DNA from 2 places in the Delftia sp. SD018 genome. Region 2 is predicted to be linked to the other one. Evidence: predicted binding sites of a transcription regulator. Region 2 holds the regulator's gene; the other holds the start of a gene.
The links. Region 2 encodes FNR, which switches genes on or off when oxygen is low (the NO sensors DNR and NnrR bind a similar motif). Its sites were predicted from a motif close to TTGATNNNNATCAA; they were not measured.
Positions count from the first base shown of each region.

Region 1 (3,414 bases), on a different contig from region 2:
CCCGGCACGAAGGGGCCGTGGGCGGCGATGTCTTCACGCGTGATGTGGATACGCAGGTCGAACCAGGGGGCCGTTTCGCACAGCTGCTGCAGCTCCTGCAGGAACGGAATGTCGGCCATGCGTGCAAAGCACAGCAGCAGCGTGGTGCGCGGCACGCGCTGGCCCTGCTGCTGCAGCCGGTCCAGTTCGCGCAGCAGCGCCAGCGGCAGGGTCAGGCCGATGCCGCCGGCCAGCATGACCAGGGAGTCCAGGCCCAGCACCAGGTCGGCCGTGATGTCACCGGCCACGTGGCCGAGCGGCAGCGTGGAGCCTGCGCGCAGCACCGCATGCATGTGGTCGGAGACGCTGCCCCGGCCCGAGCTTTTGACGGCAATGTCGAACTGGCCGGCGCCGTCGTGCTCGCTGCAGGGCTCGTAGCGGGTGATGGAGTACAGCCGCTGCTGCACGGCGCCACTGGCGTCGGCATGCTCGACGGCCACATGCCGACCGGGCCGCAGGCCGCCGAGGAACTGCGCCGAGGCGCCCTGCACGCGCAGGGTGTAGACCATGACGCCGCCCGCCTCTGCCCGTGCCGCGGCGCAGCGCGCCAGCGTGCTGCCTGCCTGGAGGGCGGCGCTCATGCCTGCATCTCCTCGAGGACCGAGGACACCAGCGCCACGCTGCCGCCCAGGTTGCGGCCCGCCAGGCCGATGCGGTCGATCAGGCTTTGCACCGAGTCGGTGTAGACGCCGATCTCGTTGCTGTCGCCCACGTCGTGCAGGATGTCGCGCGCATGCGGCATGCCGACCATGGTGAAGACGGTGGACCAGGCGCCCAGTTCGTTGTTGGCGAACATCTGCACGGTCTTGAGGATGATGGAGCGCAGGTAGCTGCGCTCGCGGTTGCTCAGGCCCTGGACGATGTCGGTGGCCACCGAGCTGAAGACGCTGGAGTGGCTCCATTCGTCCACGGCGTGGGTGCGCGTGACCTCGTGGCAGATGGGCTGGATGCTGCGGTCCTCGGCCATGGTCTTGAGGTAGTCGGTGATCAGGGTCTCGCTGGCGCAGGCAATGGCGAAGCGGGCCAGGCGGCGCTCCCATTCCGCGCCGCACTGCGCCAGCACGCCGTTGCGCCAGCCGACGAGGTTGAAGTCCGCGTAGTCCAGCGGCGCCAGGCCGCGCATCTCATAGATGTAGTTGCAGGCCATGATGGACATGCGGGTGTGCAGGGCCTCGTCCAGCAGGGCCTGGGACATGACGTCCTGCAGCAGTGCACGGTTGGCGCTGGGCGGCGGGGTCTTGATGATGTCCTCGCAGGCCGGCGTGACCACGTTGCACTCGATGTAGATGGTCTTGAGGTTGTAGATGCCCCAGGCGTAGGACAGGCATTGGTCGCGCAGGTGCTGTGGCGCCTCCACCCATGCCTGGTGATCGCGAAATGGCAGCAGCGAGGCGGTGAAGTCCTGCCGGGCGGGGTCGAACGCCAAGCCGCAGTAATCAGGCAGGTCCTGATTCACGGCCGCTCTTGACTTCCAGAGCAGGGACAGCTTTTTGAGCGCATCGCGCACGGCGTCATCTGTCCGAGAGATATCGAGATTCATTTTTCAACTCCGTGTGATTGAACTTGATTGATCTGAGTCAAATCGTCTATTCCCTCCCCCGCTTTCTCCATCCGCCGCAATCACCAATGGCGATTCAAATGACGCTGCAGATGGCAGATACGTTGTCATGGATTTCTTCACTCTGTCATATTCCGCCTTGAATCAATCTGCCCGACTGCAGATTGCGGATGATTCGTGGCGGTATTGGATCTCATGACTTTCAACGTCTGGCGGCGAATTCTATGGAGAGAGCATGGATTCAAACAGACCTATTTTCGTCAATGAACCAGACCGCTTTTTTCAACCGTTTACATTGGCATGCCACCTTAATTGGTCTGCTCACCCGCTGAAACATGGTCGGAATCAAGGCCGCTGCACTTTGTAGACTGCCCATTACCGATGCGCCCTGGTTTCCAAATCCTTCCATAAACCGGACGCTGCCGATTCCCGTGCTTCAGCGCCTCCAAGACAGCCAATGCGACATGGACGATTTATCGCTCCCCAAAATCAATTCACTGGATCTTCAACAGGCAGACAGCGAGGCCTGGGATGCCATCGCGGCCGAGCGGATTCGCCAGTCGCGCTCGATTGAATTGATTGCCTCTGAAAACTTCGTGAGCCGCGCGGTGATGGAGGCGCAGGGCTCGGTGCTGACCAACAAATACGCAGAGGGCTATCCGGGCGTGCGCTACTACGGCGGCTGCGCCAATGCCGATGCCGTGGAGAACCTGGCCATTGCGCGTGCCAAGGCGCTGTTCGGCTGCGCGCACGCCAATGTGCAGCCGCATTCGGGCAGCCAGGCCAACCAGGGCGTTTACCTGGCGTTCCTGGAGCCCGGCGACAAGATCATGGGGCTGGACCTGCGCTCGGGGGGACACCTGACGCATGGCTCCCGCGTGAGCGTGTCGGGCAAGTGGTTCCAGTCCATCAGCTACGAGGTGGACGCCCGCTCCCAGCGCATCGACATGGACCAGGTGCGGCGCATTGCGCTGAAGGAGCGGCCCAGGCTCATCATTGCCGGTGGCTCGGCCTATTCACGGCAGATGGACTGGGCCGAGTTCCGGCGCATTGCCGACCGGGTGGGCGCCATCTTCATGGCCGACATCGCGCACGTGGCGGGACTGGTGGCCGCGGGCGTGTTCCCCTCCCCCGTGGAGCACGCCCATGTGACCACGACCACCACGCACAAGACGCTGCGCGGGCCGCGCGGCGGCATGATTCTCTCGGCCGACGCCGAGATCGCCAGGCGCATAGACGCCGCCGTGTTTCCGGGCCTGCAGTCCGGGCCGCTGATGCATGTGGTGGCGGCCAAAGCGGTGGCGCTGGGCGAGGCGCTCAAGCCCGCCTTTCGCACCTATGCGCGGGCCGTGGTGGACAACGCCCGCGTGCTGTGCGACCGGCTTTCGCAGGGCGGACTGTCCGTGGTGTCCGCAGGCACGGACTGCCATCTGGGCGTGATCGACCTGCGCCCCTGGGAGCTGACGGGCAAGGCCGCCGAAACGGCACTGGAGCAGATCGGCATCACGGTCAACAAGAACGCCGTGCCCGGCGATGGCGCGCGGCCGCTGGTGACCTCGGGCATCCGCGTGGGCAGCGCGGCCTGCACCACGCGCGGCATGGGCGCCGACGAGTTCCGCGAGATCGGCGACATGATTCTTGCCACGCTGGGCGGCATACGCAGCGGCACCATGAACGCGCGCACGCTCAAGTCCATCCACGAAGGCGTGTCCGACCTGACCGGGCGCTTTCCCCTGCCCTACTGAGGCATGCAGCGTCCGGCGTCTCCCAACCTGTCAGGGTTTTCGCAGCGCGTTGGCCAGGCGCAGCACGGCGGC
Region 1 is NZ_JADDRN010000011.1:168,243-171,656, forward strand. It holds gene INR38_RS13505 (2Fe-2S iron-sulfur cluster-binding protein) at 1-620, opposite strand, end outside; gene INR38_RS13510 (diiron oxygenase) at 617-1,579, opposite strand; gene INR38_RS13515 (serine hydroxymethyltransferase) at 2,062-3,342, shown strand; gene INR38_RS13520 (PLP-dependent aminotransferase family protein) at 3,373-3,414, opposite strand, start outside.
Region 1: a site for FNR is predicted at 1,607-1,620, ahead of INR38_RS13510 (diiron oxygenase). Genes of this name have one in related genera too.

Region 2 (3,414 bases):
CAGGCCCCAGGCCATCACGGCGACATGGGTCAGCGTCCAGAACGGCTGCAGCGCCGTGGTCTGGCTGGTGAGCCAGGACAGGCTCTCCATGGCCAGGGCCGAGGCAGCGCCCAGGCTGGCATAGCCGGCCAGACGGCCGCCGTGGAACAGCGCCGTGCGCAGCCACAGCCGGCTTTGCAATCCATGCACGGCCACCACCTGCGAGCCACCGCCCTGCCCCTCCCCGCCCGTGACCACGCCGCAGGGCGCAGCGCACATGGCCAGGCAATGGGGCCCGCCGACGAGCCCCATGATCAAAGTGGTCCAGAGCAGCGACAAGAGCATGGGGCCTAGATGATCCTCGAAAACCGCGCCCGGTTCTTGTCCGCCTGCAGATATCGGTCAAACAGCATGGCCACGCCGCGCACGAAGTACCAGCCCATGGGCGTGACCTGGAAGCCCTCGTCGCTGATCTGCACCAGGCCCTTGGCCTGCAGGTCCTCCAGGGCCGCCATCTCGGGCGCGAAGTACTCGCGAAAGCCCAGCAGCCATGCCTGCTCCATGGGCTCGAACAGCACGGCGCCCTGGCACATGATGGCCATGATGACGGCGCGGCGCACCAGGTCGTCGCGCGACAGCGCCAGGCCCCGCACCACGGGCAGGTGGCTGGCGTCGATGGCGTCGTAGTACTCCTCCAGCGTCTTGGCGTTCTGGCTGTAGCTGGCGCCCACCTTGCCGATGGCCGACACGCCCAGCGCAATCAGGTCGCAGTCGGGCTGGGTGCTGTAGCCCTGGAAGTTGCGGTGCAGCCGGCCCTGGCGCTTGGCCACGGCCAGCGAGTCCTCGGGCAGGGCGAAGTGGTCCATGCCCACGTAGACATAGCCACCGTCCATGAACGCGGCGATGGAACGCGACAGCATGGCCAGCTTGTCGGCCCCCTGGGGCAGATCCTCGGCCGCAATGCGCCGCTGCGGCTTGAAGCGCTCGGGCAGGTGGGCATAGGCATAGAGCGCGATGCGATCGGGCCGCAGCGCGTTGACCTGGGCCAGCGTGCGCTCGAAGGATTCGGGCGTCTGCTTGGGCAGGCCGTAGATCAGGTCCACGTTGATGGAGGCAAAGCCCAACTGCCGCGCGGCCGCCACCAGCTCGAACACCTGCTCTGCCGGCTGCACGCGGTGCACGGCGATCTGCACCTGTTCGTCGAAGTCCTGCACACCGAAGCTCAGGCGGTTGAAGCCCAGCTCCTTGAGCACGGCCAGGCGCTCGACGCTGACGGTGCGCGGATCGACCTCGATGGAATACTCGCCACCCGGCTCCAGCTTGAAATGCTCGCGCAACAGGCCCATCAGCGTGCGCAGCTCGTCGTCGGAGAAGAAGGTGGGCGTGCCGCCGCCCAGGTGCAGCTGGCTGACGGTCTGGCCCTTGCCGCAATGGGCCGTATGCAAGGCCATCTCGCGCGCCAGGTAGTCCAGGTAGACGGCAGCGCGATCGTGGTGGCGCGTCACGATCTTGTTGCAGGCGCAGTAGTAGCAAAGCGACTCGCAAAAGGGCACGTGCACATACAGCGACAAAGGCGTGGCACGCGCTGCGGTACTCGATTTGCGTTGTTGCAGCGCCAGGATATAGTCCTCTGCACCAAAGGCCTCGACAAAGCGGTCGGCGGTAGGGAACGAGGTGTATCGGGGCCCCGGTACGTCAAAGCGACGCAGCAGCTCTGGGGTGACAGCGGTCATGGGTTTTTTCCTCTAATACCTCGACTGTGCCGCAGCACATCGGTCATGTCCTTGACTCATATCAAGAGTTGTTTGAGGGACTGCTGCGACAATTTGATCCAACTCATCGCAATCCACGAGGTCACCGCCGGCACGCTGTGTGCCGCTGATGTTTATCACTCCATGAACCTTCAGACCATCAAAGCCTCCTGCTCCAACTGCAACCTGCGCGAACTGTGCATGCCCATGGGCCTGGATGCCGAGCAGATGCAGCGCATCGACGACATCGTGGCCACGCGCCGCAAGGTCAAGCGCGGAGGCCTGCTGTTTCGCAACGGCGAGACATTCACCTCGCTGTACGCCATCCGCACCGGCTTCTTCAAGACCTGCGTGGCCACCGAGGACGGACGCGACCAGGTCACAGGCTTTCAGATGGCCGGCGAGATCATCGGCCTGGACGGCATCGTCAACGACCACCACACCTGCGATGCCGTCGCGCTGGAAGACGCCGAAGTCTGCGTCATGCCCTTCGACAAGCTGGAAGACCTGTCGCGCGAGGTCACGGCCCTGCAAAACCATGTGCACAAGGTCATGAGCCGCGAGATCGTGCGCGAGCACGGCGTGATGCTGCTGCTGGGCAGCATGCGCGCCGAGGAGCGCCTGGCCGCCTTCGTGCTCAACCTGGTGCAGCGCCTGCATGCACGGGGCTTTTCCAAGTCCGAACTGGTGCTGCGCATGACGCGCGAGGAAATCGGCAGCTACCTGGGCCTGAAGCTGGAGACGGTGAGCCGCACCTTCTCCAAGTTCGCGGACGACAACATCATCGAGGTGCGCCAGCGCCATCTGCGCATCCTGGACACGGAGGCGCTCAAGCGCATCGTCAACAGCCAGCAGTGCCAGTGAGGCTGCAAGGGCGGCAAGCATTCGTCCGCCAATGAACAAGGCCCGCGACAGCGGGCCTTGTTCATTGCGGCGGGCTCTCGATCAGTCCCGCCCCAGCCCCTGCATGGCCAGGTCCGGGTCGGGCTCGGAGACCACGCCGTCATTGAGATCGCGGGCCGAGCGGCCCAGCATGGTGGTCATCAGGCTGGAGAGCATGGTCACGCCCCAGAAGGCGAAGAAGGCCAGCGTGTAGATGCCCTGGCGCGACCAGCCCAGGTCGCCGAGCCAATGCAGCTCCAGCGGGTCCACAAAGGCAAAAACCAGCATCTCCATCACGGCGGCTGCCAGAAAGGCAGGCCAGGCAATCCACATCCAGCGTTGGGCCAACATCAGCGATCTCCTTGTGCTGTCGAGGGGTCGCCTTCATTGTGCGCCGCGCCAACGCATGGCGCCAAGCCCCGCAGCGCCCTGCACGCCTGTAGGAAACCCTCACCCGTCGCGCATGCCGGAGATGCGATCCGCCATGCAAAAAGGCCGCGACTGCGGCCTCTTGCAGGGGTGCACGGCGATCAGCGGTCGGTGGGGTGATCGTGCGCGGGCGTGGCCGCATGGTTGCGGCCGGTGACGGCGGGCGCCATGCTCTTGGGCACTTCGCGCACGCCATCGGCACGCTCGTTGATCGTGATGCCGTTGCGGTAGTAGTCGGGGTCGATCACGGGATCGGCGCCGTTGATGGCGATGATGGCCGTGATCACGGCAGCGACCACCACGGCCGCCGGGCCGGCCACCACCAGCCAGACATGGCCGAACCTCCACCAGGGCTTGCCGGCGTCGGGGTGCG
Region 2 is NZ_JADDRN010000010.1:23,117-26,530, forward strand. It holds gene INR38_RS11970 (sulfite exporter TauE/SafE family protein) at 1-324, opposite strand, end outside; gene hemN (oxygen-independent coproporphyrinogen III oxidase) at 330-1,712, opposite strand; gene fnr (fumarate/nitrate reduction transcriptional regulator Fnr) at 1,875-2,594, shown strand; gene INR38_RS11985 (hypothetical protein) at 2,676-2,963, opposite strand; gene INR38_RS11990 (FixH family protein) at 3,143-3,414, opposite strand, start outside.